One region of the Peribacillus sp. S4 genome, then DNA from elsewhere that is predicted to be linked to it. Evidence: riboswitches for the same ligand, from Rfam matches in the RefSeq annotation. Region 1 holds a riboswitch; each other region holds the start of a gene.
What was found. A riboswitch is a leader RNA that binds a small molecule or an ion and turns the genes downstream of it on or off. The one in region 1 is predicted to bind S-adenosylmethionine.
Positions count from the first base shown of each region.

Region 1 (6,208 bases):
CTTGCGGCCAGATGGGCCAATTCAATACAAACGGACTTGGTGGCAAGCTTTTCGGCCAGTGCATTGCCCTCGTACCATTTCGCCAATGTATCGCCGATTCCAGCACGTAAATAGTTAATCGGCGAATTAAGAAGAATTCCTGGTTCGATCAATAACATCCAAGTGCTTTTTTCATGAATATCATAACGGACATATGAACCATTATCATCATAAATGACACTCAACGGTGTCCAGGCAGCGCAGGTGGAAGCCAAGGTTGGAATGAGGATGATTTCCTTTTGAAGCGAGTTTCCGGCCGATTTGGCGAGGTCGAGCAACTTACCGCCGCCAATGCCAATTAAGGCATCTGCACCATGTTCAAGAGCTGCCTTCTTGACGCGTTCAATTTCCGGGTCACTGCATTCCCCGCCGTATGTGAAAAAAATCGTCTCAATATTTTCTAAGGAAGGAAAGAAGGGTTCAGTAACTTCCCAGGACTTTTGTCCATGAATAACGAGCACTTTACGAATGTTCCCTCTATTCAGTTTCACTTCCAGGTTTTCAAGGACATTTGCTTTACAGGCGTAATAAGCGGGGCCGCTGCGGACCTCCAGTAGGGTATTCATATTTTCTCTCCTTAATGAAAGGCCTGTTCCCGGTAAAGGGGAAGCAGGCCTTGATTATTTGATCAATTCATCCAGTCTGGTTTTCCGAATCCGGCAAATTTGTCATCGATCACTTTTTCAAACTGGTCGGATTCCACTACAGATTTAATATCCTTGGCAAATTGAGCGTCTACATCTTTTGTATTCACTGCAACAACGTTTCGATACATATCCGGCATGTTTTCTAAAACTAGGGCATCCTTGAGGTCCATTTTCGCTGCAAGAGCAAAGTTGCCAGGGACCGCCGATAGGTCGACGCTGTCTGTTGCGCGGGGCAACTGAGCGGATTCCAATGGTTTTAGCTGGATGTTTTTTGGATTTTTCGTTACATCCTTTTCAGATACTTTTAAAGGGTCGACATTTGGATCGACTTCAATCAACCCTTCATCCACCAGCACTTTTAGTGCACGTGCCAGGTTAACCGGATCATTGGGCACTGCAAGGGATGTACCGTCTTTCACTTCTTTCAATGAATTATACTTATTAGAATATATGCCCATTGGCGCTGTTGGAACTATGATAAGGTCGGAAAGCTTTAAATCATTTTCTTTAGCGAAGTTATCCATGTACACTTTATGCTGGAAAAGGTTGGCGTCGATCGAGTTGTTGCCAAGCGACTTATTCGGCTGGATATAGTCGGTGAATTCGACGATCTCTATTTTGTATCCGAGATCTTCCAGACCTGGTTTGATGGCCTCCTTAACCATATCGGCGTACGGCCCGGTAGTCGCCCCAATCTTCAATTCTTTTTTGTCTTCTGTATTTGGGGATGCATCATCGCTCCCGCAAGCTGCCAAGCCGAGTGCAAGTGCACAGACTGATAATAACGAAGCTATTTTCTTCATTTGAAATTCCTCCTGAGTAATGAAATGTATTGAGTCATTAAAAAAAGTGATTGAACCTATCGCTTGTTAACTATGTATGAAACTTTGTCACCAACCATTTGAATGAGTTGCACAAGGCAGATCAGCACGACGATCGTCGTGATCATGACTGTGTTGTCATATCGGTAATATCCGTACCGGATGGCCAGGTCGCCAATTCCGCCACCGCCGATTGTCCCAGCCATTGCTGAGTAACCGATTAGCGATATGGTCGTTAATGTCAGTCCTTGAATGATTCCCGGTTTTGCCTCTGGAAGAAGTACATCCTTAATGATCATCCATGGAGTGGCACCTACGGCAATTGCAGCTTCAATCACTCCTCTGTCTATTTCACGTAATGCCGTTTCAACAATCCTTGCAAAAAAAGGGATTGCGGATACGGACAGGGAAACAGAAGCTGCTCTTGGCCCTATCGTCGATCCTGTAAGTAGGTCCGTTAAAGGAAGGAGGGCGACCAAAAGAATGATGAACGGGATTGAACGGACAATATTGACTGCGAAACCGAGAGATCGATTCACGATGCCATTTTCAAAAAATAAATTCCTGGTTGTTGAAAATAGCAATACTCCAAGCGGTAAACCGATCAGCAGGGCTACTGCAAGAGAAACGCCAACCATATAAATCGTTTCAAGAAAGGCTTTATTAAGATCAGGTAAAATATTGACGATGGGATTAAGCAGTGACATGTTTTAACACCTCCACAGAACTGGAACGATCTTTTATATATTCCAATGCCGAATGAATTTGGACGGCATCGCCAATTAACTCGATGATTAAAATGCCTAAAGGAACATCCTGGATATACTCAATTTTACCGTGTAAAATATTTCCCTTTACTGCATGGGATTGGAGAGTATCCGAAAGAATCGATTCACCGGCGGTTTGCCCTTCGAATTGGATCTTAATAATCGTACCTTCACTTTCTTCAATCAAGTGCGAAGGGAGTTCGAAATCCAGTACACTGCTAATGAATTGCTTCGTTAACTCCTGTTTGGGCTGTGAAAATATTTCATAAACGGGTCCTTCTTCAATTACCCGGCCATCCTGCATCACGGCGACTCGGTGGCATAGTTCTTTGACCACTTCCATTTCATGTGTAATCAACACGATGGTGATACCAAGCTCACTGCTTATCTTTTTCAATAACTGTAAAATCGCTTTTGTAGTTGTTGGATCAAGGGCTGAAGTCGCTTCATCACATAATAGTACAGTGGGTTCATTTGCTAACGCGCGAGCTATGCCGACCCGTTGCTTCTGTCCACCGCTAAGCTGTGCAGGATAGACATCTTTCTTATCGCTGAGCCCTACTATTTCCAACAATTCCAATACACGTAACTTAGTCGCGTCCTTCGATCGATGCGCGGCCCTTAAGGCGAAAGCGACATTTTCATAAACGGTTTTTGAACTGACCAGGGAAAAGTGCTGGAATATCATTCCGATTTTTTGCCGTTGTTTACGAAGCTCTTTGCTAGATAAAGAGGTTAAATCAATGCCGTCGATAATGATATTTCCACCTGTCGGACGTTCAAGCAAATTCAAGCAGCGGAGCAATGAGCTTTTTCCAGCTCCGCTGTAGCCGACAATTCCATATATTTCACCAGTTTGAATGGTTAAAGTTACGTTATCCACTCCGATAACTCGGTTTTTCTTCGAGACGTATTCCTTTCGGACTGAACGGATTTCAATCATGAGCTTTCCCCCTTAAACATTAAAAAAGCTGCCTCTATCATTCAGAAAGAGGCAGCGAAATCATATCTCGGCTTATCTTTCAGAATGCAATCATTCTGCAGGAATTGGCACCGTTCCCTAAGGGCGGTTGCCGGACATCACAGGGCCTGATCCCTCCGTCACTCTTGATAAGTAAATTATTATTTTAGAATATTTCAAGTTTTGTAATATAATCTATATTATTTGTAAAATCCGGCATTGTCAATCGTTTCTTTTATTTTTTTGTCATTAAATCTGGTACAGTCCGTTAAAACGATTCATGGAAAATGGGCTATTATGCAATAATCCAGCATTTTCATCGAGGCTATTCATTCCAATATTTCCTTGTCAAAAAGGTAAAGTGGTACTACAGTTATTATAGTAAAGTTAAAAAAAGGAAGATGAAACTATATTTATACAATGATGGGGAGGAAACCGAATGATAGAGATCAAGACGATAAATGATGTGGTTTGCGTGCATGGGACTCCTGGCGGGAACAAGGCGGGGATGAGTGTGTATGTCTTTTTAACGGATGGCCTATTGATAGATACTGGCGCACAGATTTTATTGGAAGAGCTTATTCCATTCTATGAATCCGCAGACTTCGACTCAGTGGCCCTGACTCACTATCATGAAGACCATACGGGGGGTGCTGCCTGGATACAGGAACATAAAAAGGTCCCTCTTTTCATTCACCCGATGTCGGTTGAGGTTTGTGCAAAGGATGCTGAATATCCTGAATATCGCAAAATTTTCTGGGGAAAGAGAGACGCCTTTAAAGCTGAGCCGCTAGGGAAGGGCATTCATTCCCGTACCGAAACGTGGGAGCCGATTTTTACCCCAGGTCATGCAAAGGACCATATGGTGTATTTGAATCACAATAATGGCGTGCTCTTTTCAGGAGACCTTTTCGTAACCCCAAAAACAAAGCTTGTTTTACGGGAAGAGTCCGTCCCGGTAATCATCGATTCGATAAAAAGATTGCTTCAATATGACTTCGGGGAAGTGTTTTGCTGTCATGCTGGGCATGTCCCTGATGGGAAGGAGATGTTTCGAAAAAAACTGGATTATCTGGAAAACCTCCAAGGGGAAATTTTACGCTTGCATTCTCAAGGGCTGACCGTTCATGAAATCCAGCAGGTCGTTTTACCGAATCGCTATCCCCTTATCGAGATATCTGGGCATGAATGGGATTCAGAGCATATCATTACATCGATATTAAACGAAAATATTTTAAGTGCGAGGGAGAATGGGACTATTTGATTGCTATCCGTTTAACGGTCTGACTGATATAAAAGAGAGCTCTCCATAAGAGAGCCCACCTTATTCATTTATTGACATTGGGATCTGTTTCATCATAAAAATCATGTGCTTCTTCGATGTTCTGAAGGTTAGCGACTTCATACACATTTCCTCCCGCCATTCCTTCATTGATGATACGGTCGATATCCAGGTAAACGGAGTCCTTGCCATCATATTCGGTATCCTTCAAAAATGTCATTTTTTCTTTATCCAAAAGAAATCCCTCCTAGCCTTTTCTTTAGTTTTAGGCAAAGGAGTTTTTTTTATTCTGTTTAGCGATTTCATGAATGTAAAGGGGTTTCATTCATAAACATGGAAGATCATTAAATCATGTATCATGCTTTTGAGTTGGGTTTCATCTGTTTCGGAAGGCGGATTGGCTGTCCACTCGATGGATCCATCTTTATGATACAAGGCTTTGACTGCCTGCTTGTTGAAATAAAAGGAAATTTTCCATCCAGGCAGATTCTTATGCAATGGCTCCCATTGAAAATGAGTGATCATATGTATTACCTCCATATATACTGTTTCTCATTCGATTATAATGGAAAACGGCAGCTGGAGGTGTTATTTTCTTTTCAGGTTGGGAAAAGTTAATTCAATGAAAAGATTTTTTAAATGCAAAAGCCTGTTTGTTTCAATTTCTTCTTCATCGAATTGCATCGGCTTTGAGTTCACTTCGTATATGAAAAGCAAGCCCGATTCGTCTTCCCCTATATCAATGGAAAACTCACCGAGAAATCCGATCTTTTTTGAAAGTATCTCTCCGCATTTTTGGGCGACATTCGCTAATTTCAGATCCAGGTTTTTTGATTTAAGGTCCTGATAAGGAAAAAGCTTTCCGCCTCGGGGAGTGTGGGTGGTGATTTCCTGGGTTTGCGACATCCTTACCGCTTTGCCGGTCACTTTATAAAAACCTTTTTCATAATGGACGAGAATCCGGTAATCATAACGATGCCCAAAGAGTTTTTTTGGTATGATCGCCTGTTGAGCAAGATAGCTCCTTTTTAATAAATCCCTTTTTTTTGTATCCCAGAAGGAAGGAAAATCAGGGAAGGACTCACTATGCTTTAAGCTATTGAACAATAGGGTATCATCATCATTTTTGATAATGGTATAAATGCCCTTCCCTTGGCTTCCTTTGCATGGCTTAAGGTATATATGCCTGTATGTCTCCAGGAAAGAATCAAGGCAACCGCTGTTTCGTAAGACTATGGTGGGCGGAAGGTGGTTGGTGAGGGATCCATCTTCAGTTAATGCTTCGAACATCACATATTTATCTATAAAACAGGGGTTGAATAGAGTCATTCGGTTATCTTTAAAATGTGTGATAAGATGTTGGAATTCCTCTGACGCCTCATAGCTCCTCCAGGGGACACGGTTATAGACGATGTCAGGGAAGGGCACTTTACATTCAATCCACTTGTTTGAAATGGAGGAAAAAAGATACCCTTTCATCGACTCGGAATGAAGGGCATTTCCTGTGAATACATACGCCAATATTCCATGTTTCAATAAATATAATAATAAGTCCCGAAAAAGGGTCAGGTTTCCACCCAAACCTGATTCCTTTTTGGGATTGGAAACAGTTAAAATTCCGACGGTAAGCATCCGGTTACCCGGAAATATTGTGATTGGAATTAGAGGTTGATTCGAATGGTTCTTTTTAT
Region 1 is NZ_CP175708.1:1,183,494-1,189,701, forward strand. It holds gene ACJ9PY_RS05640 (iron-containing alcohol dehydrogenase family protein) at 1-605, opposite strand, end outside; gene ACJ9PY_RS05645 (MetQ/NlpA family ABC transporter substrate-binding protein) at 668-1,489, opposite strand; gene ACJ9PY_RS05650 (methionine ABC transporter permease) at 1,546-2,214, opposite strand; gene ACJ9PY_RS05655 (methionine ABC transporter ATP-binding protein) at 2,201-3,217, opposite strand; SAM riboswitch class I at 3,287-3,391, opposite strand; gene ACJ9PY_RS05660 (MBL fold metallo-hydrolase) at 3,675-4,499, shown strand; gene ACJ9PY_RS05665 (hypothetical protein) at 4,564-4,752, opposite strand; gene ACJ9PY_RS05670 (YheE family protein) at 4,839-5,042, opposite strand; gene ACJ9PY_RS05675 (YheC/YheD family protein) at 5,106-6,208, opposite strand, start outside.

Region 2 (6,208 bases), 1.1 Mb from region 1:
GGGCAGAGCACGCATCATCCTAAACATGGAAGATGCAGATCTAGAAGATGGAGATATACTGGTTACAACCTTCACCGATCCTAGCTGGACACCATTATTTGTATCCATAAAAGGACTCGTCACCGAAGTTGGCGGGCTGATGACCCATGGAGCAGTCATCGCACGTGAATATGGCTTACCTGCCGTTGTCGGTGTGGTAAATGCCACCAAGCTGATAAAAGATGGGCAACGTATTCGAGTAAATGGAACAGAAGGTTATATAGAAATACTATAAATCATTACATTTCTATCATAAAGAAGAACATTCGAATTAGGAGAATCATTGAAATCATGATGCTTTGGGGTTTTTGGCAAAGCCCCCTGTCACTAGGTCATATAAGGGGGCAGTAACTGAAAATTGATACTAAAGTTTAGTAAGATCAACTTGAGATCGGACCTTCTGTTAAAGGTCGCTTTTATATGATGCCAAAGCCCAATTTCTCTCTTTACAACACCGAGAAATTGGGCTTTTTGTGGATTTTATTTATAGGCAAAATCGATACGCCCTTGCTAAATCTACTGGCTTGAGCAGCAATGTCAAACGGATACAAGGAAGATATTCTCCAACAGATATATTTGTCAATATCATAAATGTACGCTGACCTTCTATAGAAATATTAAATTTTTGTATTGGTAATTATACATTATCTCTATTATAATTTTTAAGAAAGATATTTCGGAATTTTTAAAATAAAGGAGAAATTATGTATACTCACCCGACTTTAAAATATTGGAATGGAAGAATTGATTCCCAAACTGACCTGGACAGCTTCAGATACCACCAAAGAGTGCGCTTGGCACCCATTTCGGAATTAGCCACCTCTTCCAATGCATCACGAACTTTTGGACTGATTGGCTTTAAATGTGATGAAGGCGTCAAAAGGAATAAAGGCAGGGTTGGTGCTGCCGAGGGTCCTGATCATATTAGGCAATCGTTGGCAAAATTACCTTGTCATTTACCTTCCCAAACCGAGCTGGTGGATGCTGGCGATGTAATATGTGAAAGTACAGAGATGGAAGCCGCCCAATCTCAACTGGGATCAGCTGTTGCCCGGATTTTGGAGAGTAAAGCGATTCCTATCATACTTGGGGGAGGTCACGAAACCCTGTATGGCCATTATCTTGGGATTAGGAAATCCATTGGACCAAAAGCTAGACTAGGGATTATTAATATTGACGCTCACTTTGATATGAGACCTTATGAAAATGAAACTTCATCTGGCACGATGTTTAAGCAGATTTTGGACGAAGATCAAAGTTGTGGCTATTTATGTGTCGGAATTCAGAAGCAGGGGAATACGAAGGCACTGTTTGAAACTGCAGAGAGGAGTAATGTCGACTACATATTGGAAGAAGATTTGTCATTATACGAAATGGATGAAACGAAGCGGAGGATAAATGAATTCGCTAAGGAAAATGACTATATCATGCTTACATTATGTACGGATGTTATTGATTCAGCCTACGCACCTGGGGTAAGTGCACCATCGCCGTTTGGACTGGATCCGAAATTGGTCCGTGCCATTATTAGGCATATCGTATCGAATGAAAAGATCCTCTCATTTGATATCTCTGAAGTGAACCCTTCATTGGACGAAAATAATAAGACCGTTACATTGGCAGGGCATTTAATAAATGAGGTTTTGCTGCATTTTAAATAATGGACATGGGATGGCGGCAACTCCAATTCGGTCTTCCCAGAAAGAGCGTTTCTTTTCGTATCGACTGTTGGGGCTTTCCTTAATGTTATCTTCAATATTGATGCGAAAAACCTTTAAAGCCCCCAGACTGTCCATGAATCATTCATGGACAGTTTTTTGCGCCTCCTTCACAAGGATTCATGGTCCTTGGCATTGCTTCGTTCGACTAACCATTTTTAAAGTATAAAGGCATGTGGATTTTCCATGCCTCTGCTAAGTTCAATACTGATACTTATGGGTTTTTGGTTTATAATAACAACCATCTAGCCTTTTGAGGAGGGATTCCATGAATGAATATAAAGTAACGGTCAGGAATGGCAGTACCTTAATTTTGTCGGAAATCATTAAAGCTGAAGATGAAAGAGAAGTCCTTGGCACTCTTTTGATTTCCAGCGAATTATTTAATCAACCATTTACTGATATCAGGATTTTAGAAAGCTGATTTGTGCCTGCCCATTCCATTTGATACACTGTAATAAATCTTAATACGGTGGCGATATTATGTGTGGACGTTTCACTCTTTTCACTGACATAGAAGAAATAAAAGAACGGTTTGATATCCAAGGGTCATTTGATGAGGAATACCAATTCAGCTACAATATTGCTCCCTCCCAATCCGTGCTCTCCGTCATTAATGACGGGGTAAGGAACCGGATTGGATATCTTCGGTGGGGACTCATTCCTTTCTGGGCAAAAGACGAAAAAGCGGGCTACAAAATGATCAATGCCAGAGCGGAAACCATTGCTGAGAAAGCAAGCTTCAGGAATGCGTATAAGAAGAAGAGATGCTTGATAATCGCTGACTCTTTTTATGAATGGAAGAAGACACCAGAAAGAAAAATACCGATGCGGATAAAACTGAAGAATCATGCTCCATTTGGAATGGCCGGTCTCTGGGAATCCTGGAAATCTCCTGAAGGCATCAGCATCTATTCGTGCTCTGTTATAACAACTGTGCCAAATGAGCTAATGACCAGCATTCATGACCGCATGCCTGTCATCCTAAAACCAGAAGATGAAAAAGATTGGTTGAATCCTTCCATTAATGATCCTGCATATCTGCAACAGTATTTAAAATCATTCGATTCGGAACAGATGGAAGCATTTGAAGTATCGAATGATGTGAACTCGACTAAAAATAATTCACCTAACCTAATCCAACAAATTTGCTGAGAGGTCATTAGACCTCTCAGAATGTAGACAACTCGATGAAAATCGAGTTTTTCTGCATTTTTTTTATGGTTTTTACAATTTGACGTCGCCTCAAGGCACTCGCTTTTCCCCCAGGAGTCTCGCACACCCGCTCCAATCAACTTAGATCTCTTTATAAACAGTAAGGAGTGCATGTGAAACACTTTAAAAATTAACCCTTGCGAAAATAGACAAAATGCTGTACTGTTATATTTGCTTTTCAAAACGACTTTCGATGTCACGAACTCAGGCAAGTTTCCAGCGTGGTACTTTTCTGGCAGGCATCGTAATTTTTAAATAATTATATAATGTAATCTTCTTATCAAGAGAGACGGAGGGACTGGCCCGAAGATGTCTCGGCAGCGGACTTAAATGGAGTGCTGTGCCAAATCCAGCAGGCTGATTTTCGCCTGAAAGATAAGGAGGGTGTTTTTTATAAATTAAAAGACCTCTTCTTGTTATTAAATAGAAGGGGTCTTTTTTTATGCCAGTTTTTTGCTACAGCTCCATGACTGGAAAATCAGGTAGGTTCAAATTGGAGTTATTTGCGAAAACTGTTAATAGAATAAGAGCTGTGACACATGTCGCGGGAAAAATAAAAAGAGGTGTACATCATGAGTGCAAACAATAAAGGGAATCCATGGGCATTGATCCCATTTGTCGTATTTTTAATTTTATTTATTGGATCCGGAATCATCACTAAAGATTTTTATTCATTTCCGGTGATTGTAGCGATTTCCATTGCATCGGCAGCTGCATTGGCGATGAATCGGAAAGAGACATTCAATGAAAAGGTTGATATCTTCTGTAAAGGTGCCGGGGACGCCAATATTATGTTAATGGTTATCATTTTCCTTTTGGCCGGCGCTTTTGCCGAAGTTGCCAATGGCATGGGGGCAGTTGAATCAACCGTGAATCTTGCCTTAGCTGTTTTCCCCCAAAATCTATTAATGGTGGGGATTTTCATCATCGCTTGTTTTATTTCTCTATCCATGGGGACAAGCATGGGAACGATAGTTGCCCTGGCACCTATCGGGGTAGGGATTAGTGAACAAACTGATATTTCACTTGCCCTTTCAATGGCAGCCGTTATTGGTGGTGCGATGTTTGGGGATAACCTTTCATTCATTTCAGATACGACAATCGCTGCTGTTCGAACTCAGGGAACGAAAATGAAGGATAAGTTTAAAGTGAATTTTTTCATCGTTTTACCTGCAGCCATCATCACATGTGCCATCCTAGGAATTTTAACGATGGGTGAACAGGCTGACATTTCCCAACAGTCTTATGATTGGGTGAAGATTCTTCCGTATCTTTGCGTATTGGTCACTGCATTGGCAGGAGTCAATGTGTTCTTGGTCCTTTCCATCGGAATCGTATTTGCAGGAATCATCGGCTTGGCAGATGGTAGTTATCAACCGTTGGGTGTCATTCAAAAAGTTGGAGAAGGAATGGCGGGAATGTATGAAATCTCCTTCCTTGCCCTTTTAATTGCAGGTATGGTAGCCGTAATCAAACATAATGGTGGCATCGATTATCTACTCCACCTAGTGACACGAAATAGCAAATCGAAAAAAGGGGCGGAATTCAGCATTGCGGGGCTTGTTGGTTTAACGAACCTTTCAACGGCAAATAACACGATTTCGATTATTATTGCCGGGCCACTTGCCAAAAATATTTCTGAAAAGTATGGGATTGATCCGCGGAAATCGGCGAGCGTCCTTGACATTTTTGCATGTTGTATCCAAGGGTTGATCCCATATGGAGCACAACTGCTTGTTGCAGCAGGGGTAGCAAAAATTTCTCCGTTAAGCATCTTGCCGTATTCATATTACCCAATCCTGATTGGACTTTGTGGCATCATTGCCATCCTGATTGGTTTTCCACGGTTTCAGCCGGGAAATGATGAAATGAAGAAACGTACCTCTTAAAAAGAGAATATAATAATAAAACACCCTGAATCATTGGATGCAGGGTGTTTTCTGTATGGTAAATACATAAACATAATAAAGTTTTCTCACACTTTTCAATTTTTCTGCTTAATTCCGGTCCAAATTAATGATGGTTGTGTGTGAGACACCTGTCATGAATAGAGGACAACACCAACTAAACCGGAAAGAATAATTACATAGGCTGGATGCCAGCGTAATTTCATTAGGGCAAATAACGATAAACCAAAAACGAGTAATAAGCTTATCGTATGCCATGAAAAGTTCACGGCTATCATATGATTGGAAAGTGCTAAACTGATCGCTGCAAAGATGATCAAACTAGTGACAATGGGCCTTAATCCATAAAACATGGATTGAACAACTGGATAATGATTCAATTTGCTGAAAAATGTGGCTATAACGGTTACGATTATAATGGCAGGAAGCAAGATTCCTAGAGCAGATGATATGGCTCCTGCTAACCCAGCAGTGGAATAGCCAACGAGAATGGCACTATTGGCGGTGACAGGTCCTGGGGACATCCCGGAAATGGCGATTATATCGGTGAATTCCTGCGTTGTCATCCATCCATGCTGTGAGACTTCCGATTCTATTACGGGAATCATGGCGTATCCGCCTCCGAAAGATACAAAGCCGATAATAAAGAAGGTGCTAAACAACTCCCACAATTCCATCATTCCATCACATGCTTTCTTGAAAATTAGTTAGTCCCTATTTTGTGTTACCTATATGCCAGCACCCATGAAAGGTTCGAAATCATTTTCTTCTATTTTCCTATCTTTTTTGTCCATCTTGACATCGTAACCTAATTTTCTCTTAATGGAGATGGTCACAATACCGGCTAGAGCTCCTGCTATTATAACCATCACAGGGTGAAGAAAGAAGAGGACGGGAATTCCTGCTATTAAAATACAGAAAGTTGATTTGTCAACAACTGCGGTTTTTCCTATCTTGATAGCCGCATAGGCGATGATGGCTACTATGGAAGCTCTGATCGATATGAATGCGGATTCTACCTTCGGATTATCCTGAATGAAAAAATAAACAATGCCCAGGAGCAGAACAATTAAAAAGGTAGGTAATGAAACACCGATCATGGCTGCCATTGCCCCCTTCATTCCGGCAATTCGATGGCCGATAAAGGTGGCGGAGTTGATGGCGACAGCTCCCGGTACGGACTGAGATAAAGCAAAAACATCAGTAACTTCTTCGCTTTTCATCCATTTTCTCTTTTCGACCACTTCATTTTCGATTAAAGGGATCATCGCAAACCCGCCTCCGAATGTGACAGGTGCTATTTTAAAAAAGGTCCAAAATAATTGGAAT
Region 2 is NZ_CP175708.1:2,268,210-2,274,417, forward strand. It holds gene ppsA (phosphoenolpyruvate synthase) at 1-274, shown strand, start outside; gene hutG (formimidoylglutamase) at 744-1,700, shown strand; gene ACJ9PY_RS10815 (hypothetical protein) at 2,026-2,181, shown strand; gene ACJ9PY_RS10820 (SOS response-associated peptidase) at 2,241-2,912, shown strand; SAM riboswitch class I at 3,247-3,354, shown strand; gene ACJ9PY_RS10825 (Na+/H+ antiporter NhaC family protein) at 3,545-4,861, shown strand; gene ACJ9PY_RS10830 (chromate transporter) at 5,014-5,559, opposite strand; gene ACJ9PY_RS10835 (chromate transporter) at 5,608-6,208, opposite strand, start outside.
Region 2: another riboswitch for S-adenosylmethionine. It lies ahead of ACJ9PY_RS10825 (Na+/H+ antiporter NhaC family protein); the one in region 1 lies ahead of ACJ9PY_RS05655 (methionine ABC transporter ATP-binding protein).

Region 3 (6,208 bases), 1.6 Mb from region 1:
TCTCATAAATTTTAGGAAGCAGGGCCGCTTCATAATCTGCATCGAATTTAAGGTTTTTCTTATTTTCAACGATGTCTTTCGTTGTAGCCGTCGTTTTATCGATGCCTTCTTTCAAAGTGATCAGGCCATTCTTTTCCAAAAGGGATAAAGCGCGTCCATGATCAGCAACAGAGCTGCTCATAATAATTGTTGCGCCTTCCGGAAGTTTATCAATGCTTTTATATTTTTGTGAATATAGAGCAATCGGCTCGATATGGATTCCGCCAGCATTGACGAAGTCATATCCATTTTCTTTAATTTGCCCCTCTAAATATGGAATGTGTTGAAAGTAGTTAGCATCCAATTCCTTATCATTCAACGCCTTATTCGGTAAAACATAGTCCTGGAACGTTTCAATTTCCAAATCGATTCCTTTTTCTTTAAGAAGCGGTTTAGCTTCCTCAAGGATTTCTGCATGAGGAACATTGGATGCTCCTACAACTAATTTCTTCGATTCTTTATCCGTATCGCTGCCGCTTTTATCCTTTTCACTTCCACAAGCAGCCAAAGCGATAGATAACACTAAGATTAATGCAAATCCTAAAAACTTTTTCATCCTATTCATCTCCCTTTATCTTTTGTCCAATTTAGATGTAATCACATCTCCAATAATTTGAATTATGAAGACGATAATTAGAATAACGATTGTCGCTACAAGCGTAACGTCATTTTGATTTCTTTGATAGCCGTCCAAATAGGCTAGATTACCAAGCCCCCCAGCGCCGATGACCCCGGCCATTGCGGTATATCCAACCAATGCAATCGATGTTACCGTAATCCCGGAAATAAGGGCAGGCATCGACTCTGGAAGAAGGACCTTCCAAATGATCGTGCTCGTTTTTGCCCCCATCGATTTAGCGGCTTCAATTACACCTTTATCGATTTCACGAAGGCCGATTTCAACCATACGCGCATAAAATGGGGCAGCACCGATAATAAGTGCCGGCAGTGCAGCATTCTCACCGATCATGGAACCGACAAGCGCTTTAGTGAAAGGAATGAGCAGCACGATCAAAATAAGAAATGGAATGGAACGGAATATATTGACGACAGCACTCATGACTCCGTTAACAGCCCGGTTTTGCCACATATTACCCTTTCCTGTCAGGAAAAGGATCAATCCTAGTATTATGCCTATAAAAAAGGTTGCCACTACAGAGACGCTTGTCATGTAAAGCGTTTCTTTCGTAGCTTCAATGATGTCTTCCCAATCAACATTCGGCAATAATTCTTCAAGCATGAGTAATCACCTCCACGCCTACCTGCTGTGCTCTAATGAATTCGATTGCGCGGAGCATTTCATCCTCTTTGCCATCTAGATGGATAAACAATGTTCCATATGAACCGCTTCTTGTTTGGGATATCTTACCTTGAACGATATTGACATCCAACTCGAAGTTACGTACAAGCTTGGTGATCAATGGGCTTTCTGCATGATCACCTACAAAGGTCAATTGAATCACTTTGCCTGCTGGATAGCGTTCGAGCAAATGGTCCATCGTTTCTTTCGTTTCTTCCGGTTCCGTTACCTGTTGCACGAAACGCTTCGTCATTTGTTCTTTAGGATTCTTGAAGACATCCAGGACAGGACCCTGTTCAACAACCTGCCCGCTTTCCATCACGGCGACGCGATGGCAGATTTTACGTATTACATGCATTTCATGCGTAATCAAGACGATCGTCAATCCCAAACGCTGATTGATGTCAACAAGCAATTCGAGTATGGAGTCGGTAGTCTGCGGATCCAATGCAGAAGTCGCTTCATCACACAGCAGCACTTTAGGGTCATTTGCCAGAGCCCTGGCTATTCCCACCCTTTGCTTTTGCCCTCCGCTTAATTGCGAAGGATAGGCCTTTTCCCTGCCTTCAAGTCCGACTAACTTGATCAATTCGTTCACACGCTTGGTGCGTTCAGGTTTAGAAATACCTGCAATTTCCAACGGGAAAGATATATTCTCCTGAACGGTCCTTGACCATAATAGATTGAAATGCTGGAAAATCATGCTGATTTCTTGACGGGCCTTACGGAGCTGAGCCCCTTTAATTTTTGAAATTTCCTTTTCAGCCACCACAACGGATCCCTCTGTCGGTGTTTCCAATCCATTGAGCATTCTGATCAAAGTACTTTTCCCCGCTCCACTGTAACCGATGATCCCGAAAATCTCGCCTTTATTTATTTCAACATTCACATTATTTACAGCCTTGATCGTCTCACTGTTTCCTTTTCCTGTTCGGAACAGCTTACTGACTTTCGTCAATGTAATCATTAACCCTCACCTCTTTTATCCAATAAAACCTATGAACTTAGTTGATTTCTCTACATTATTAGTCTGTTTCTCCTATCATGTAAAAGTTTTCCCAATTAAAATAGAAAAAACCTTTCTGCATGAGCAGAAAGGCAGGTGAAGAAACAGGCCTTCCTCTCATCTTCCAAAGTGATTAAACTTTGTGTGAATTGGCACCTTTCCAAGGAAATCTCCTTGTCGGTTGCCGGGTTTCATCGGGCACATCCCTCCACCTCTCTTGATAAGAGCTAATATATAGAATATTTGTACATCATTAAGTTCTTTAGTATGGAGAAATTTTATCATAGATAAAAAAGGAGCGCAATGTATATTATTTCTAGTACAAGAATGAACAGGAACTTTGCTTAAAGCGTTTTGGAAGTCAAGGAGACGATTTTCGTCGCCTTTTCAATTGCCTGCTCCAAATCTTCTATTAAGTCGTCTACATTTTCAATCCCAATCGATAAACGGACTTGATCGGCACCTACACCCGCTTTCGCAAGACCCGCCTCATTCAATTGTTGATGGGTCGTACTTGCTGGGTGGATGATCAAGCTCTTCGCATCCCCTACATTCGCCACATGGGACCATAATTCCACCGAATTGATAAGTTTTGCCCCAGCTTCGCGATTACCTTGAATCCCAAATGTCACGACAGCTCCAGCTCCCTTTGGCAAATATTTATCCGCAAGGGCTTTATCGGGATGATCCTCATCACCAGGATGTGAAACCCAGGTCACGGCAGGATGGTTTTTTAAATATTGGATGACAGACTTGGTGTTTGATAGATGCTCTTTCATCCTTACATGCAGCGTTTCAAGTCCAAGCGTAAACTGGAATGCACTTTGGGCACTTAGCGCAGGGCCCAAATCACGTAGTAACTGGACCCGGGCTTTCGTTATGAATGCGGCAGGGCCAACTGCCTCGGCGTATACCAGACCGTCGTAACTTGGGTCAGGCTCCGTGAAGCCAGGATAGTTCGGCGAGTTCCAATCGAATTTCCCTCCATCCACGATGACACCGCCTAGCGTCGTTCCATTTCCAAGAAGCCATTTTGTAGCGGAATGGATGACAATATCCGCTCCAAAATCAATTGGTCTGCAAAGATACGGTGTCGCGAAGGTATTATCAATGATTAAAGGTATGCCGGCTTCGTGGGCGATTTCCGCTACCGCTTCAATATCGAGCACCCTCAAACTTGGATTTCCGATCGTTTCAGCAAAAATGGCTTTAGTTCTTGGTGTAATCGCCCTTTTGAAATTCTCAGGGTCATCGGGAGAAACGAACTTCACTTTGATCCCATATTTAGGAAGAGTGTTTTCGAAAAGGTTATACGTACCGCCATATAATGTAGAGGCTGAAACAATCTCATCCCCTGCAGCAGCAATATTCAGGATTGAAAGTGAGATGGCAGCCATTCCGCTTGCCGTTGCCAATCCGCCGATACCGCCTTCCAATAAGGCCATTCTTTCCTCAAAAACGCTGACCGTGGGATTATGAAGCCGTGAATATATATAGCCATTCTCCTTCAGGCCAAATAAATTTGCTGCATGGTCGGTGTCCTTGAACAAGTATGCATTGCTTTGGTAGATAGGAACGGCACGGACACCTGTTTCATCAGCTTGCAGACCGCCATGAACACTCAATGTTTCGAAACGCAACTTTTTCTCTGACATATAATTTCACCTTTTTTCTATGGATTTAGTTGGATTTATATGAAATCTGGCTTTTTATAAACAAAAAAACCACTTCTATAAGAAGAGGTTTCAAGAACACACCTCATCTACCAGAGCCAACACTCTGCTGGAATTAGCACCGTATATAAAAATTTATACCGGTTGCCGGGCTTCGTCGGGCCAGTCCCTCCGCCACTCTTGATAAGAACTATTAAATTCTGCCATTACTTAATTCAAAATATAGCATTTTAGATTAAATCAGTCAATGAATTGTTAGAATATTCTTTGTTTATTTCCTGCTCTCATTCAAATGTCAGCAACAAAGAAAACCAACCGCGGTTCTGATTGGTTTCCTAACTGATTTCCTTAAGCAATCCGTACAAATTAGGAACGGATTGAAAGGCATATATTTTTTTGTGCAGCTGCCCTTCTTTGAAAAGCAATAAGCAAGGAACACTTTCGATTTCATATGATTCGGCAATTGCTTGGATATAGTTCATATTCATTTTGCCTGCCTTCAATTCGGGGAAAAGCTCCAAGGATATCGTCAGCATCTTGGAGGCCACCTGACAGGTTCCGCATAAAGGTGTATATAAATATAAGCAAAAAGTTTCCCCATTTTCAACAGCAAGCTTACACTCTTCTTCTTTCCATTCCTGCATCAATTAGTCGTTCACCCTTTGACTTAAAAATTTCATTTTCACATTCATATTGGCAGATAGGAGCACAGTTGCGATATGATGTTCGGGTGAGCTCTCCACTTCTTTGTACATTTTATTAATATACAGGTGGTTCGCTTCCGGCATTTCCCTTCGGAACTGCTTCCGCAGCTTTTCTCCTGATTCATCTGCGTCAAAAAGGAGATAAACATCACGGTCCATCAATTCATCCACTAATTCATCCAGCTTAGTTAATGATATGGTCCCATTCGTACATCTTATTTCCACATCTTCATTTAAAACGGAGGCAACTTTTCTTTTATCGGAACTGCCTTCTACAATGATCACTTTATCGAATTCGCCCCACTCCATGTCATCACTCCATCTCACGAATTATGTGCGCAACTCACCCACTGTACAAATGAAAAAGAGAGCAGGCCTTTTCAGTCCCCCCTCTCGTTTCTTTTTAACCGTTGATTAAACTCTCATACTCTTCAGCGCTCATCAAGTTTTCAATATCACTGCTATTAGATGGTTCAAGCACGACCATCCATGCCTTTTCATAAGGAGACTCATTTACATATTCAGGGTTGTCACTTAAATCTTCGTTCACTTCAACAACCTTGCCACTGATAGGTGCATAAAGTTCAGAAACGGTCTTAACGGATTCAACGCTTCCAAATGGTTCGTTCGCTTTCAATTCATCGCCGATTTCCGGAAGCTCAACGAATACGATGTCCCCTAGCTCGGACTGTGCGAATGCCGTAATTCCAATGCGCACTGTTCCATCTTCCGTTTTGACCCATTCATGTTCTTTAGTGTAACGAAGTTCTTTTGGTGTTGTTGTCATAATTAACCCTCCATATGTACATCTTATTTTATCTATTCCATTATAAGGTAGATTGTTTGTTTAAGTAAGGAATTAACCAAATATTTTGTGAAATTTCAGTTCCAAACCTGTTCGAATTGCTCTTCTTTGAATCCTACCGTCACTTTGGTGCCATCCGTAACAATCGGCCTTTTCAGAAGCATTCCATCTGTGGACAATATATCAAGCATCTCTGCTTCAGAAGCTTCTTTCAGCTTATCCTTTAAGCCCAGCTCCCGATATTTTTGACCGCTAGTATTGAAAAACTTCTTCAACTCCAAATTGCTGTTTTTATATAGTTGTTCTATTTCAGTTCGCGAAGGGGGATTATCCGCTATATGGATCGCTTCATATTGCAGTTCATGATTATCCAGCCACTTCTTCGCATTACGGCATGTACCGCATTTTGGGTACCAATATAATGTTAAGCCCATCATTTCACCACCTATCAATAGAATACCCGTTTTTACCACGCAATACAACGAAATGTCTTTTGAATTTCCAATGCGATTTCATCAAAGGAAATAAAGGGAATGCCTTTACGGGCATTCCCTTTACGGATTCTGACTCATTGCTTAAAGAGCATATTTTTCCGTTTCGATTACTTTGACGGATGCTTCGCGTTTTTTCGCAATGACATTGATCGGAGTGTGTCTTGTCAGCTTACGGAGCGACGAAAGC
Region 3 is NZ_CP175708.1:5,163,175-5,169,382, forward strand. It holds gene ACJ9PY_RS24845 (MetQ/NlpA family ABC transporter substrate-binding protein) at 1-595, opposite strand, end outside; gene ACJ9PY_RS24850 (methionine ABC transporter permease) at 611-1,279, opposite strand; gene ACJ9PY_RS24855 (methionine ABC transporter ATP-binding protein) at 1,272-2,306, opposite strand; SAM riboswitch class I at 2,460-2,572, opposite strand; gene ACJ9PY_RS24860 (O-acetylhomoserine aminocarboxypropyltransferase/cysteine synthase family protein) at 2,690-4,000, opposite strand; SAM riboswitch class I at 4,101-4,208, opposite strand; gene ACJ9PY_RS24865 (thioredoxin family protein) at 4,354-4,662, opposite strand; gene ACJ9PY_RS24870 (toprim domain-containing protein) at 4,666-5,031, opposite strand; gene gcvH (glycine cleavage system protein GcvH) at 5,126-5,509, opposite strand; gene ACJ9PY_RS24880 (arsenate reductase family protein) at 5,605-5,961, opposite strand; gene ACJ9PY_RS24885 (acyl-CoA dehydrogenase family protein) at 6,103-6,208, opposite strand, start outside.
Region 3: another riboswitch for S-adenosylmethionine. It lies ahead of ACJ9PY_RS24855 (methionine ABC transporter ATP-binding protein); the one in region 1 lies ahead of ACJ9PY_RS05655 (methionine ABC transporter ATP-binding protein).